Regions from separate parts of the Klebsiella sp. WOUb02 genome, predicted to be linked through region 1. Evidence: predicted binding sites of a transcription regulator. Region 1 holds the regulator's gene; the other holds the start of a gene.
The links. The regulator PurR, encoded in region 1, represses purine synthesis genes. The targets are predictions, from matches to a motif close to CANGCAAACGTTTGCNTG.
Positions count from the first base shown of each region.

Region 2: purE (5-(carboxyamino)imidazole ribonucleotide mutase) is a predicted target of PurR. The motif match lies at 3,680-3,697, and genes of this name have one in related genera.

Region 1 covers NZ_CP170110.1:854,041-862,063, reverse strand. The annotation lists gene ABOC21_RS10945 (Grx4 family monothiol glutaredoxin) at 1-75, opposite strand, end outside; gene ABOC21_RS10940 (C40 family peptidase) at 413-1,297, shown strand; gene sodB (superoxide dismutase [Fe]) at 1,417-1,998, shown strand; gene ABOC21_RS10930 (MFS transporter) at 2,038-3,204, opposite strand; gene ABOC21_RS10925 (YnhF family membrane protein) at 3,367-3,456, opposite strand; gene purR (HTH-type transcriptional repressor PurR) at 3,751-4,776, shown strand; gene punR (DNA-binding transcriptional activator PunR) at 4,794-5,705, opposite strand; gene punC (purine nucleoside transporter PunC) at 5,818-7,002, shown strand; partial or broken gene cfa (cyclopropane fatty acyl phospholipid synthase) at 7,301-8,023, shown strand, end outside.
Region 2 covers NZ_CP170110.1:2,396,911-2,404,933, reverse strand. The annotation lists partial or broken gene ABOC21_RS18500 (porin) at 1-784, shown strand, start outside; partial or broken gene mnmH (tRNA 2-selenouridine(34) synthase MnmH) at 845-1,922, opposite strand; partial or broken gene purK (5-(carboxyamino)imidazole ribonucleotide synthase) at 2,034-3,102, opposite strand; gene purE (5-(carboxyamino)imidazole ribonucleotide mutase) at 3,099-3,608, opposite strand; gene lpxH (UDP-2,3-diacylglucosamine diphosphatase) at 3,728-4,450, opposite strand; gene ppiB (peptidylprolyl isomerase B) at 4,454-4,948, opposite strand; gene cysS (cysteine--tRNA ligase) at 5,122-6,507, shown strand; gene ybcJ (ribosome-associated protein YbcJ) at 6,628-6,840, opposite strand; gene folD (bifunctional methylenetetrahydrofolate dehydrogenase/methenyltetrahydrofolate cyclohydrolase FolD) at 6,842-7,708, opposite strand.

The DNA.
Region 1 (8,023 bases):
CGGCGATCCTTTCATGTACAGGAGGATCGGGTTTTCAGCGATTTGACGTTCGATTTTTTCTACAGTCGTGCTCATTGTCATGCTTCCTTAACTTCTATACGGCAGTAATTTGTCATTGTAGCGTCCTGAACGCAGGACGGATAATAACATTTTGTTCACTCGCTCTATTTTATCTTCTGTAGACTGAAGTTGCCTTAAAAATATTACTTCATCAGCCAGCGCGCCGTCCTGTCGCGCACTTTCTGTACAAGGCGGTCAATGTCTGGCATATTTTTTTGCAATTGTTAATCAAACGACGTTTTAGATACAAAAGAGTATTAACTTTCAGGGTTTTTATGCATTAAAATCGTTGGGTTTTGTCATTCATGGTCAGGCATGTGTACATGTCTGTAATTAATCAGGGGAGTGCTCGGTGGCGCGGCTAAACAAAATCGCGATTTCGCTCTGCGCATTACTGTTTACATCTATCTCATTTACACCGCTGGCGCATGCTTCAGGGCATACGCACGCCTCCGCCGCGTCAAAAGCGCATCAGGTAAAGGGCTCCAGCGAACGCAAGAAAAAAGCCTCCGGTCAGAAAACAAAATCCAGCGCCAAAACCTCCAGCAAGAAAGCATCGACCTCCTCCCGCGCCAAACACCCTACCCGCACCACCGCCTCCAGCCAAACGGCATTAAACCGTCAGGCCGCCGGCGGAACCAAAAAGTGCGTGTTGCGCAAAGGCTATAAAAAGCAGTGCGCGACCTCGGCTAATGCCAATATCGAGCCGACGCGGGCGATGGCCAGCGTGAAGCAGAAGTGCGTCGTGCGTAAAGGCTACAAAAAGCGCTGCAAGCCGGTTGCCGAAGAAGAAGTGCCGCTGACGCTTGCCGATGCGCATAAGGTGCGGGTGCAAAAAGCGCAGAGCACCGCGATGTCGAAGCTGATGGACCAAATTGGTAAGCCCTATCGCTGGGGCGGCACCTCGCCGCGCACCGGCTTTGACTGCAGCGGGCTGGTGTATTACGCCTATAAAGACCTGGTGAAAATTCATATCCCGCGCACGGCGAACGAGATGTACCACCTGCGCGATGCTCGCCCGGTCGACCGCGGCGAGCTGCAGAGCGGCGATCTGGTCTTCTTCCGCACCCGCGGCCGCGGCACGGCGGATCACGTCGGCGTGTACGTTGGTAACGGCAAATTTATCCAGTCGCCGCGTACCGGACGCGATATTCAGATTACCTCGTTAAGCGAAGATTACTGGGTTCGCCACTACGTTGGCGCCCGCCGCGTGATGACGCCTAAAACAATCCGCTGACGCCCCCTGCCGCGCCTGCGGCAGGTTAACTCTCTCTTTTGTCACATCTTTTAATTTGCTACTATCTCCCTGTGCATGATGTGGTTATTGCACGCATTAATATAATAAGGAGAGTAGCAATGTCGTTCGAATTACCTGCATTACCATATGCGAAAGACGCCCTGGCGCCGCACATTTCCGCTGAAACCCTGGAATACCATTACGGTAAGCATCACCAGGCCTACGTCACTAACCTCAACAACCTGATCAAGGGCACCGCTTTTGCAGACCTGTCTTTAGAAGAGATCGTTCGTTCTTCCGAAGGCGGCGTCTTTAACAACGCGGCCCAGGTCTGGAACCACACCTTCTACTGGAACTGTCTCGCGCCGAACGCCGGCGGCGAGCCGGAAGGCGAACTGGCGGCAGCTATCGCCAAATCCTTCGGCAGCTTCGCTGATTTTAAAGCGCAGTTCACCGATGCGGCGGCGAAAAACTTCGGCGCGGGCTGGACGTGGCTGGTCAAAAATGGCGACGGTAGCCTGGCGATTGTCTCCACCAGCAACGCCGGTACGCCGCTCACCGGCAACGCCACGCCGCTGCTGACCGTGGATGTCTGGGAACATGCTTATTACATTGACTACCGTAACGCCCGTCCGAACTATCTGGAGCACTTCTGGGCGCTGGTAAACTGGAAGTTTGTCGCGGCTAATCTGGCGGCATAAAACGGTACCGCAGAAGGGTTTTCCCTTCTGCGGTGATAACTAGCTGCTGGCTAAGGCCTCTTCCGGCCGCGAACGACTGCTGAACAGCACCAGCATCAGCGCCACCCCGGCGATGATCGCCCCCATCACCGGAACAAATGCGTAGCCCAGCCCGCCGGAAATCACCGCCCCGCCGGCCGCCGCGCCCAGCGCATTCCCGAGGTTAAACGCCCCGATATTCACCGAAGAAGAGAGCCCCGGCGCTTCATGAGCCACGCGCATCACGCGCATCTGCAGCGGCGGCACCACGGCGAACGTCGCCGCGCCCCATACCACCATGCTGATGGCCGCGCCAGTCTGCGACTGCGCCAGCAGCGGGATCGCCAGCATGATAACCATCAGCAGCAGTAAAAATCCCTTCAGCGTGCCGGAAACCGAGCGGTCGGCAAATTTTCCGCCAAGGTAGTTGCCCAGAGAGAAACCGACGCCAATCAGCACCAGCATCGCGGTGACGAACAGCGGCGAAGCGTGAGTAATGGTATGCAGCACCGGCGAAATATAGGTATAGAGGGTGAACATCGCCCCGGCCCCGAGCACGGTGGTCAGCAGCGCGGAGAGCACCTGCGGCCGCATCAATACCGCCAGCTCCTCCTTCACGTTCGGCCGCTCCCCTGCGCTGCCTTTCGGCAGCGAGAACCACAGGCCGGCCATCGCCACCAGGCCGAGGCCCGCCGTGGCGAGGAAGGACATACGCCAGCCGATGGTTTCCCCCAGCCAGGTCGCCGCCGGGACGCCGCCAATATTGGCGATGGTCAGCCCCATAAACATGGTTGCCACCGCGCTGGCCTGCTTGTGCTTAGGAACCACGCTCGCGGCCACCACCGAGCCGAGGCCGAAGAAGGCGCCGTGGTTCAGGCTGGTGATAATGCGCGAGAGCAGCAGCGTGGTGTAATCCGGCGCCATTGAAGAGAGGACGTTGCCAAGGGTGAAAATAGCCATCAGGAAAATGAGCGCGCTGCGGCGCGCGCGATGCGACAGCAGCAGCGTCATCAGCGGCGCTCCGACCATCACGCCGATGGCATAGGCGCTAATCAGCATCCCCGCGGCGGGAATGGACACATCCACGCCTTTCGCGATCACCGGCAGTAATCCCATCGGGGAAAATTCGGTCGTACCGATACCAAACGCCCCAACGGCCAGCGCTAACAGGGGAAAGTTGATTTTCATGCAATGACTCCAGCAAACCGTCCTCAGCGACGGTATCTCATCAGAAGGCAAAAGCATGACATCAATCACAGAAAAACAAAAGTAAACGAAATGGCAAAAGATTTTTGCGAATTTGATAATAATACGCGGGAATGGGGGAAAGGAGCCTCTCCCCCGCAAGAATTAGTGCAGTACGGCGGTCAGCGCTGCGGCCACGATCAGCCCCAGAACAATAATCGTCGTGGTCAGCGAAAACTTTAAATCTGTATCCATCAATTTTCCCCCTGATTATCCCCACAAGAAAAGTGAGCCTGCTCATTTTTGCACAGTATTGCATAAAAATCTTCTGAGATTTAGGGCGATGCACGTTTTTACTCTTCCCCTTTGCCGCAAGATCGGACAAAATCCCACGCTAATTTGAAAGCGTATCGGCCATTGACCCCTTCCTGTCGTTCTGTGTCGTTTCCCGACGTGATGCAATGTTGAACATTGCGCTCAGGGTGTGTATAGGCAAACGTTTACGTATCGATAATCAGACGATCAGGTCAAGGTCTGGAGAGAGAAGTAATGGCAACAATTAAAGATGTAGCGAAGCGCGCAAACGTTTCCACTACAACCGTGTCACATGTAATTAACAAAACCCGTTTTGTGGCTGAAGAGACGCGCAACGCGGTATGGGCTGCCATCAAAGAGCTGCACTACTCTCCGAGTGCGGTGGCGCGCAGCCTGAAGGTTAATCACACCAAGTCGATCGGCCTGCTGGCCACCAGCAGCGAAGCGGCCTATTTTGCCGAGATTATCGAGTCCGTCGAGAAAAGCTGCTTCCAGAAGGGCTACACCTTGATTCTGGGCAACGCCTGGAACGATCCGGAAAAGCAGCAGGCCTACCTGTCAATGATGGCGCAAAAGCGCGTCGACGGTCTGCTGGTCATGTGCTCCGAGTATCCACAGTCGGTGCTCTCCATGCTCGAAGAGTACCGCAACATCCCGATGGTGGTGATGGACTGGGGCGAGTCCAAGGCCGACTTTACCGATTCGGTGATCGATAACGCCTTTGAAGGCGGTTACATGGCCGGCCGCTATCTTGTCGAACGCGGCCACCGTGAAATCGGCGTGATCCCGGGTCCGCTGGAGCGCAACACCGGCGCCGGTCGGCTGGCCGGTTTTATGAAAGCGATGGAAGAAGCGCAGATTCGCGTCCCGGAGAGCTGGGTGGTTCAGGGCGACTTCGAGCCGGAGTCCGGCTACCGCGCCATGCAGCAGATCATCAGCCAGCCGCACCGCCCGACCGCCATATTCTGCGGCGGCGATATCATGGCGATGGGGGCGATTTGCGCCGCGGACGAAATGGGCCTGCGCGTGCCGCAGGATATTTCGCTGATTGGCTATGACAACGTGCGCAACGCCCGCTACTTTAGCCCGGCGCTGACCACCATTCATCAGCCAAAGGACTCTCTCGGCGAAGCCGCATTCAATATGCTGATGGACCGCATCGTTAACAAGCGCGAAGAGTCGCAGTCTATCGAAGTTCACCCGCGCCTGGTCGAGCGCCGCTCGGTGATCGACGGCCCGTTCGTCGACTACCGCCGCTAATCCCGGCGGGGCGCCGCCTATTCCGGCGCCCGCAGCCACTCCCGATTTAACGTTTCGCTGTCGCCAAGATAGTCCAGCAGCCAGGAGAGTGCCGGCGAGATATCGCTCTGCTGCCAGGTCAGACAGCAGGCGGCGTCCGGGAACGGGTTTTCCAGCTCCAGCGCCGTCCATTCGCCGCTAGCGATCCGCGGGCGGGCGAAGTGCGACGGCACCATGCCGATGCACAGCCCGGCCGACAGGCAGGTTGTCGAGGCGTCCCAGTCCGGCACCACCACCCTCTTCTGATTATCCAGCAGCCACGTCGTGCGCTTCGGCAGCGAGCGGGAGGTATCCTCCCTGACCAGCGACGGCCAGTTGCGCAACGTATCATCGCTCAGCGGACCGCTCATTTTTGCCAGCGGATGGTGGCTGGCCACCACGCAGTGCCAGCTCAGCATGCCCATGTCGCGAAAGGCGTAGCGGCCGCCGACCGGAATCGAGCGGGTCGCGCCGATGGCCAGCTCCACGCGGCCGTCGGCCAGCGCGTCCCAGACGCCGTTAAACACCTCCTGAAAGACAATCAGCTCGACGTCCGGAAAGTGACGATAAAAATCGACAATCATCTGCCGCATACGCGCCGGCTTGACGATATCGTCTACCGCAATCGAGAGCTGCCCGCGCCAGCCGTTGGCGATCTGCTGGCACTGACGGCGGGTGATCTGCATTTTTTTGATAACAGAACGCCCTTCCTGTAAAAACCACACCCCGGCTGGGGTGAGTTCGACGTCCCGATGGCGACGCTCAAAGAGCGGAACGGCCAGCCACTCTTCGAGCTGACGCACGGTGTAGCTGACTGCCGAAGGTACACGATGTAGCTCCTGAGCCGCAGCGCTAAAGCTGCCGTTGCGCGCAACCGCATCAACCACTTCAAGGGAGTATTCGGACCACATATTCTGCCTGCAAAATTTTTGAACGCATGTAACAAATATTAGCGTTTCACAAGCCAGAATGCACTCCCTACACTCAGCGGCATCTTACCTGTATCAGAAGAAAGAGAACTTTATGCAACAACCCGGGAAAGGATTTTTGGTTTGGTTAGCGGGCCTCAGCGTGCTGGGTTTCCTCGCAACCGATATGTATCTGCCGGCGTTTTCGGCTATCCAGCAGGATCTGCATACTTCGGCGGCCTCGGTCAGCGCCAGCCTCAGCGTGTTTCTCGCCGGTTTCGCCGTTGGCCAGCTGTTCTGGGGGCCGGTATCCGATCGCTACGGGCGCAGGCCGGTACTGCTCAGCGGCCTGGCCATCTTCGCCGTCGGCTGCCTTGGCATGCTGTGGGTACGGGACGCGAATCTGATGCTGGCGCTGCGGTTTGTGCAGGCCATCGGCGTCTGCGCGGCGGCGGTCACCTGGCAGGCGATGGTCACCGACTATTATCCCGCCCAGCGTACCAACCGCATATTCGCCACCATCATGCCGCTGGTGGGCCTGTCGCCGGCCCTGGCGCCGCTGCTCGGCAGCTGGCTGCTCGCCCATTTCGACTGGCAGGCTATTTTCGCGACCCTGTTCGCCATCTCCCTGCTGCTGATGCTGCCCGCCTTACGCCTCAAGCCGGTGAGCAAGCCCGAGAGCGGCGCGCAGAAAAAGCTGACCTTCCTGGCGCTGCTGCGCTCGCGCGAGTATAGCGGCAACGTGCTGATTTATGCCGCCTGCTCCGCCAGCTTTTTCGCCTGGCTGACCGGATCGCCGTTTATTCTGCATGACATGGGCTACGGGCCAACCGCCATCGGCCTGAGCTACGTGCCGCAAACTATTGCCTTTTTAATCGGCGGATACGGCTGCCGGGCGGCGCTGCAGAGATGGCAGGGGCAGCAGCTGCTGCCGTGGCTGCTGGTGGTTTTTGCGCTCAGCGTTGCCGCCACCTGGCTGGCAGGTCTGCAGGAGAATGCCTCCATCGTCGCGCTGATGGCCCCCTTCTGCGTGATGGCTATCGTTAACGGCGCCATTTACCCGATTGTCGTCGCCCAGGCGCTACGGCCGTTCCCTCAGGCGACGGGCCGCGCCGCCGCGCTGCAGAATACCCTGCAGCTCGGACTGTGCTTCCTGACCAGCCTGCTGGTCTCCACGCTGATTGCCACCCCGCTGCTCACCACCACCAGCGTGATGCTGGCCTCCATCGCGCTGGCCGGGCTGGGATATGTGATGCAGCTGCGCACCACCCGGCTGAGCGCCGAGTCGGCGCATGCATAGAATGGTTTCAGTAGTGTTAAGGTCCAGTAATTAGCCTGCTAATATCTTTTTATTGAAAGCCTTAAAATAGGGGCCTATACTGGATCCCGTGTCACATAAATAGATAGTTTATCGATATTAACGGGGGCAGGATGCTTCCCGTTTCACCATGGAAGGCCTTTCGGCAAGGGTTATCTCCCTTCCTCTGTTCTACGTCGGATAGCAGCTTCACGGATTTTTCCGTGAGATTTCTCACAATGCCAAAAAAAGCGTCTACGCTGTTTTAAGGTTCTGATCACTTGGGCGTGATGGAGAAGCTATGAGTTCATCGTGTATAGAAGAAGTAAGTGTACCAAATGATGACTGGTACCGAATTACAGTCTGAGTTACTCGGTCGTGCGGGTATTGAAATTAATGGCTCCGCTCCCTCCGATCTACGAATAAAAAACCCCCTCTTTTTTAAGCGCGTGCTGCAGGAAGGTTCTCTGGGGTTAGGTGAAAGCTATATGGACGGCTGGTGGGACTGCGAGCGTCTGGATATTTTCTTCCATAAGGTGCTGCGCGCCGGACTGGAAAAGCAGCTTCCCCGCCATCTCAAAGATACGCTGCGTATTGCTACCGCTCGCCTGTTCAATCTGCAAAGTAAAAAACGTTCCTGGATAGTCGGCAAAGAGCACTACGATCTCGGCAACGATCTTTTTAGTCGGATGCTCGACCCCTATATGCAATATTCCTGCGCTTACTGGAAAGAGGCGCAATCTCTGGAAGAGGCTCAGCAGGCTAAATTAGATCTTATTTGCCGCAAGCTGCAGCTGGAACCCGGGATGCGGGTGCTGGATATTGGCTGCGGCTGGGGCGGTCTGGCCTATTACATGGCAAAAAATTATCACGTTAGCGTGGTTGGCGTTACCATTTCCGCCGAACAGCAAAAAATGGCCCAGCAGCGGTGTGAAGGATTAGACGTCACTATCCTGCTACAGGACTATCGCGACTTACATGATAGTTTTGACCGGATAGTTTCCGTCGGTATGTTTGAGCACGT
Region 2 (8,023 bases), 1.5 Mb from region 1:
CCGTATGCTCTATACCGGGCTGAAGAGCGACACCTGGGGGACGTTAACCTACGGTCAGCAAAACAGTATTTATTACGATGTGGTCGGCGCTAAGACCGATATCTGGGATTACGACATGGTCGCCCAGGCGCCGGGTAACGGCATCAATGGCGATTACGACGGTTCTTATCGCTCGCGCAATATGCTCAAGTATAAGAAATCCGCCGGCGACGTCGATCTGTATGCTTCTTATCTGTTTGACGATAATGAGTATCTACCGGGGAACGGTCTGCGCTATAAGCGTAAAGGCGGAGGCTCCGTGGGCGTGGATTACCACATCATGAAGGACCTGAGCTGGGGGACGGCGTGGAACTATACGCGCGCTGAAATGCGCGATCCGTCCAGCGCTGAGAATAAAACCTATGACCAGAATATCCTCGGTACCGCCCTAAGCTGGACGCCGGATCGCTGGACCTTCTCCTTCGGCCGCGGCTGGTATCAGAACTTCCTGACCACCAAAAAAGTCGATGTGAATAACTACTTCGCCGGCGATGCCTGGGGTATTGAGTACTTCGCGGGGTATAAAATCCCGGTTGGCCAGTACGCGCTTAAATCCGTTCAGCCGTACTTTATGGGCGACCGCCTGGAATACGTGAACGGACGTAACTACCAGCGCATTGATAACGGTCTCGGGGTTAGCTTCCAGCTGGATTATGGCTTCAGCGTTGATTACGAGCACGTCTTTACGTCGAGCACCGACAACCTGGGCGATATGAACCTGGTGCGTCTGCGCTACGACTTCTAAACCGCGATCTCCCGCGCAGCGCGATGCGGCAAATCCCGGATTGCGCTGCGTTTTCCCGGGCTAGCGTGCCAGCCAGCAGGCAACGTCCTGCCAGGTTCCGCGAAAGATAATCTTCTCTGCCTTTTTACCCAGCTGATAGCGATACATCGGGTCGTAGTACTCTTTCAATAGCGGAACGAGCCACGCAAAATGCGCGTCGGTGCTCGCCGTACGCAGCTGTTCGGCCAGCGCGTCATCAAGCAGGGCGCTGAGCTGGGCAAAACGCTGGAGCCCCAGGCGACGGCGGATAGCGAACAGGCCGTGGTGCAGATAGGCGCCGTACTCCTGCCAGCCCCGATCTTCCCCGTACGCGGCGATAAAGTCACGGTGCATCCGGTCAAAATACTCCTCCCGCAGGCGTGCCAGGCGGAGGTCAAACGGGTCCTCCACCACCGCCAGCGGCGACTGCGCCATGCGCTCGCGCAGGCATTCCGGCAGGTGGTTGGCGCCTATCATATGCCCCTCATCTTCCAGCACCCAGCGGCGCTGGCTGGCCGCTTTTTTCAGCATGGCTACCGCGAGGTGGTTTTCAAACGTTGCCTGAGCATGCTGGTCGCGCAGCGTGCGCCCGAACGAAGAGCCGCGATGGTGGGCGAGCCCTTCGAGGTCGATTCCGTCGGGCCGCGCGCTGACCAACTGGGTTTTCCCGTTGCCGGTGCAGCCGCCGATCAGCACTATCGGGCGCTGGACCAGCTCCTGCGTCAGCCTGGATGGCGGCCTGACGCAGCGCCTTATAGCCGCCGACGATTAGCGGGTAATCGATGCCCGCTTCGCGCAGCCACTGCTGAACAATGTGCGAGCGCTGGCCGCCGCGGGCGCAGCAAAGATAGCCCTGAGGATTGCGCAGGCAGGCTTCACGCCACGCCTGCAGACGTTGGGCGCGAAGGTCGCCATTGACCAGACGATGGCCGAGCGCCAGGGCGGCCTCTGCCCCCTGACGTTTATAGCAGGTGCCGACGGCGGCGCGCTCTTTATCGTCCATCAGCGGCAGGTTGATCGCCGCGGGGAGAGCGCTTTGGCTGAATTCAACCGGGGCGCGCACGTCAATCAGCGGGGTCTCCGCGGCGAGAATGGCGCGGTAATCCGTCCCATTATTCATGGGTCTTCCTTTTACAGTGAAACCGAGATTTTCTGTCAAGCGAAGGAGGGATTCTACGCGCCTGAAGGCGTGCCGGGGAAGGAATAACGCGCTTCCCCCGGCACGAAAGGCTTAGCTGAGCTGCGACTGCGCCCAGAAAATACCGCTGGCGTACTCCGGCGGCAGCAGCGGTTTTAACGCCTCGAGCGTGGCGCTCAGGCGGTCGGTATCGCTGTCGGTGAGGTTCAGGTGGCCCACCTTGCGGCCCGGACGAACCTCTTTGTCATACCAGTGCAGATGCACCAGCGGCAGCTTCAGCCAGTCGTAGTTAAGATCGGTGCCAATCAGGTTGATCATCACCGACGGGCTGTTGACCACCGGCGGCGGCAGCGGCAGGTCGGTAATGGCCCGCAGATGCAGCTCAAACTGGCTGATGGAGGCGCCATTCTGCGTCCAGTGGCCGCTATTGTGCACGCGCGGGGCCAGTTCGTTGATCAGCAGACCGTCGGCGGTGACGAAGCACTCCATCGCCATCACGCCGACGTATTGCAGTTCGTCCATAATGGCGGAGAGCATACCTTCGGCCTGATCCTGCTGGCGGGCGTTGGCCTGCGGGAAGGCCACGCTGGTGCGCAGGATCCCGTCCTGATGCAGGTTGCGGGTCAGCGGATAGAACACCGTACTGCCGTCCTGAGCGCGGGCGCCAACCAACGACACTTCGCCAGAAAAGTTAATGCCCCGTTCGACGATACATTCGCCGTAGTTATCGTCAGGCAGCTGCGCGCAGTCGTCTTCACGCAGACGCCACTGGCCGCGGCCGTCGTAGCCGCCGACGCGGCGTTTAACGATAGCCAGCTCGCCGAGGGTCGCGAAAATCTCCGGCCACTGGTTTTTATCCGCCAGCAGTCTGCCACGGCGCGGTGGCGAGGCCCAGCCGGTCGAATAGCTGCTTTTGCGTCAGGCGATCGGCAATGATGGGAAACACATCGCGGTTAACAAACGCCGGGTGACGCGCCAGTTCGCGGGTGAGGGCCGTTTCCGGCCAGCGTTCGATTTCCGCGGTGATGACGCTTTGCTGAAACGGCACCGCTTCAGGATCGGCCTCAAGGCCAACCGGCCACACCGCGATACCCAGCGGTTCTCCGGCCTGGCGCAGCATGCGGCCGAGCTGGCCGTTGCCGAGGATGCAAACCTGCTTCATGCCGCACCCCGTGGGTCCGGATTCTCCAGCACTTCATCGGTTTGCGCCTGACGCCATGCGCTCAGGCGCTGGTGCAGTTCGGCGTCGTGCTGCGCCAGAATCTGCGCCGCCAGCAGGGCGGCGTTGGCGGCGCCGGCTTTGCCGATAGCCAGGGTGCCGACCGGGATCCCGCGCGGCATCTGGACGATGGAGTAGAGGCTGTCAACGCCGCTCAGCGCCGCGCTCTGTACCGGCACGCCTAAGACCGGGACTAGCGTTTTCGCCGCAATCATGCCCGGCAGATGCGCCGCGCCGCCCGCACCGGCAATAATCACCTGATAGCCGTTGCTCTCCGCGCCTTCGGCGAAGCTGAACAGCTTATCGGGAGTACGGTGCGCGGAGACCACTTCAACGTGGTGCGGAACGTTCAGGGCATCAAGGATTTCTGCGGCAAACTGCATGGTAGCCCAGTCGCTTTTGGACCCCATCACGATGGCGATACGCGCCGAATTATTGCGGGAAGACATGCGTCTTAAAACTCCTGTGGGTGTGCTTCACACTGCTTTAGAGGCCACAGAGAATAACACGATATACGGGAGAGGAAAACGGTTGCGTAGGCTGATGGCGGCGGAAAATAGCGCGATAATTAAAACGGAAAAGGGATCAGCTCAACGTCGTCTTTGGTGACCTTAACCATCGAGCCTTCGCTGTGCCACGCGCCGAGGACCACGCGAAAAGCCGGCATGCCGTTAGCCTCCATTTGATGGATGGCCGGGCGATGGGTATGACCGTGGATCAGCCACTGGACGCGATGCTTTTCGAGGACCGCCGTTACCGCCTGCGGGTTAACGTCCATTATCTCCATCGACTTACTGCTGTTGGCCGCGCTGCTGCTGGCGCGCATTTTCGCGGCGATACGGCGGCGAATAAACAGCGGCAGGGCGAGGAAAAGGCGTTGGACCCACGGCGTATGCACCTTAGCGCGAAACGCCAGGTAGCCGGCATCGTCGGTGCACAGGGTATCGCCGTGCATAATTAAAACGCGGCGGCCGTAGAGATCGAGCACGTTCTCTTCCGTCAGCAGCGTCATACCGCAGGCGCGGGCAAAGCGCTGGCCGATAAGAAAATCGCGGTTGCCGTGGACAAAAAAGCAGGGGACGCCGGAGTGGGTCAATGCGCTGAGCGCGGCGGCGATTTCCTGATGCAGCGGGTTAGGATCGTCATCGCCCATCCAGGCTTCAAATAGGTCGCCGAGGATATAGAGCGCGTCGGCCTCGCGGGCCTGGCCGCGTAAAAAGCGGAGAAAACCGGCGGTAATCGCCGGTTCTTCGGTTTGCAGATGCAGATCGGCAATAAAAAGTGTCGCCACGAATTATTCGCTGACGCTGACGCTTTTGATCACCACATCTTCTTTCGGCACATCCTGATGCATGCCGCTGCGTCCGGTAGAGACCGCTTTGATTTTGTCGACTACGTCCATGCCTTCAACGACTTCAGCAAATACGCAGTAGCCCCAGCCCTGCAGGTTTTCACCGGAGAAGTTCAGGAAGTCGTTATCGGCTACGTTGATGAAGAACTGCGCGGTGGCGGAGTGCGGCGCCTGAGTACGGGCCATCGCCAGCGTACCGCGGGTGTTTTTCAGACCGTTGTTAGCTTCGTTCTGGATCGGAGACTTGGTTGTTTTCTGCTCCATGCCCGGCTCAAAACCGCCGCCCTGGATCATAAAGCCGTTGATAACACGGTGGAAAATGGTGTTGTTGTAGAAACCTTCGCGGCAGTAGTCCAGGAAGTTTTTAACTGTTTCCGGCGCTTTTTCGTCAAAGGTTTTGATTACGATATCGCCATGATTAGTGTGGAAAGTAACCATTTTTGCATCCTGTTCCGATGATTGTGGTGCTTGAACCCAAGGTTGGGCGTGACATAGGGGGCTGTTATAGCATAACCGCGGGGTTGGATCACCTTGCATTGTGTGCTGCTTCGGGGTTGAATTCAGGTTAGAATACGCGGCTTATCACTACGCACGTTTACACGGAATCTTCGATGTTAAAAATTTTTAATACACTGACGCGCCAAAAAGAAGAGTTTAAACCTATTCATGCCGGGGAAGTTGGCATGTACGTGTGTGGTATCACCGTTTACGATCTCTGTCACATCGGCCACGGCCGTACTTTTGTCTCTTTTGACGTGGTGGCGCGCTACCTGCGCTTTCTCGGCTATAAGCTGAAGTATGTGCGCAACATTACCGATATTGACGACAAAATCATTAAGCGTGCAAATGAGAACGGCGAAAGCTTCGTGACGCTGGTCGATCGCATGATTGGCGAAATGCACCAAGATTTTGATGCGCTGAATATTCTGCGCCCGGACCTCGAGCCGCGCGCGACGCATCATATTGCGGAAATTATTGAAATCACCGGGCAGCTGATCGCCCGCGAGCACGCCTACGTGGCGGACAACGGCGACGTGATGTTCTCGGTTCCGACCGATCCGAACTACGGTCAGCTGTCGCGCCAGGATCTGGAGCAGCTGCAGGCGGGCGCTCGCGTTGACGTGGTTGACGTCAAGCGTAACCCGATGGACTTCGTGCTGTGGAAGATGTCGAAAGAGGGCGAGCCGAGCTGGCCGTCGCCGTGGGGCGCCGGGCGTCCGGGCTGGCACATCGAATGTTCGGCGATGAACTGCAAGCAGCTGGGCAACCATTTTGATATTCACGGCGGCGGTTCGGATCTGATGTTCCCGCATCACGAAAACGAAATCGCGCAGTCCACCTGCGCGCACGACGGTGAATACGTGAACTACTGGATGCACTCCGGCATGGTGATGATTGACCGCGAAAAGATGTCGAAATCGCTGGGCAACTTCTTTACCGTGCGCGATGTGCTGAAGTTCTACGATGCTGAAACCATCCGCTACTTCCTGATGTCCGGCCACTATCGTAGCCAGCTGAACTACAGCGAAGAGAACCTGAAGCAGGCGCGTTCCGCGCTGGAGCGGCTGTACACCGCGCTGCGCGGTACCGACAGCGGCGTAGCCGCGGCTGGCGGCGAGGCGTTTGAAGCGCGCTTTGTGGAAGCGATGGACGACGATTTCAACACCCCGGAAGCCTATTCGGTGCTGTTCGATATGGCGCGCGAAGTGAACCGTCTGAAAACCGAAGATGCGCAGGCGGCGAACGCGCTGGCTGCGCATATGCGTAAGCTCTCCGGCGTGCTGGGCCTGCTGGAACAGGAGCCGGATGCGTTCCTGCAGAGCGGGGCGCAGGCGGACGACGGCGAAGTGGCTGAGATTGAAGCGCTGATTCAGCAGCGTCTCGATGCGCGTAAAGCGAAGGACTGGGCCGCTGCGGATGCCGCGCGTGACCGTCTCAACGAGATGGGGATCGTGCTGGAAGATGGCGCTCAGGGCACCACCTGGCGCCGCAAGTAGGCTGGAGCCGTACCCCGGACGGGGAGTCCGGGGAGATCGGAGCCTTTCGCGAAATAAATTAAGCGAAATAAAAATGCCGGACCTTCAGGGGCCCGGCATTTTTTTATTCAGCGACGGCAATCAGGCGGTGATGGTTACGCTCTGGCCTTCAAAGCTCACCGTCTGGCCGGCAACGATCTTGCAGCGTTTGCGGGTTTCAACCGCGCCGTCGACTTTAACCAGACCGTCGGCAATGACGATTTTTGCCTGCGCGCCGCTTTCGCTCCAGCCTTCCAGCTTCAGCAGATCGCACAGCTCAACGTGCGGGTGTTTACCCAGAGAAAAGGTCGCCATCTTAGGCCTCCTGAATGTCGTGATACTCTTCGCACGCCTGCAGCGTGTTCTGAATGAGGGTGGCAACGGTCATTGGGCCGACGCCGCCGGGGACCGGCGTGATGTATGACGCGCGTGCGGCGGCATCTTCGTAGACCACGTCGCCAACAACTTTGCCGCTTTCCAGGCGGTTAATCCCGACATCGACCACAATCGCCCCTTCTTTAATCCATTCGCCCGGAATAAAGCCCGGTTTACCGACCGCGACGATCAGCAGATCGGCATTTTCGACGTGCTGGCGCAGGTTTTTGGTGAAGCGGTGGGTCACGGTGGTGGTGCAGCCTGCCAGCAGCAGCTCCATGCTCATCGGGCGGCCGACGATGTTAGAGGCGCCGATCACCACCGCGTTCAGGCCGTAGGTATCAATGTTGTAGCGCTCAAGCAGCGTTACAATACCGCGCGGCGTACACGGGCGCAGACGCGGAGCGCGCTGGCACAGGCGGCCGACGTTGTAGGGATGGAAACCATCGACGTCTTTATCCGGCGCAATGCGTTCCAGCACTTTCACATTATCGATCCCGGCAGGCAGCGGCAGCTGCACCAGGATACCGTCGATCGTCGAATCGGCATTCAGCGTATCGATAAGCTCCAGCAGCTCCGCTTCGCTGGTGGTTTCCGGGAGATCGTATGAGCGGGAGATGAACCCCACCTCTTCACACGCTTTGCGCTTGCTGCCGACATAAATCTGCGATGCCGGGTTGCTGCCAACCAGCACGACGGCCAACCCTGGAGCGCGTTTTCCGGCCGCAGTGCGCGCCTTCACTTTTTCCGCGACTTCAGAGCGCACCTGCTGCGCAATCGTTTTACCGTCAATAATTTTTGCTGCCATCAGAGAGAGGATTCCATCTGTATCTTAACGAAAGGGGGATGCGGATATTTTGTCAGAAGCCAGCCTCCCTGTCAGTCCTCGTTTGATTTTTTATCGCTTTTCGGCGCGAGGGGAGACGATAAACCATATCGTTGAGGCGGATTTAAGCGCAATAAATGGCGGACCAGTACGCATTTAAGCCGATGTTATGCCGGGAAATGACGAAGAGGATTGGATAATCCTTATGCGCCGGCTGGCGCATAAGTAGGCAAGTGGGCTGCAGAAAACAGTTTGGTGGCAAAATGCATTGACTCATCAGGCGTGCACCGTATAATT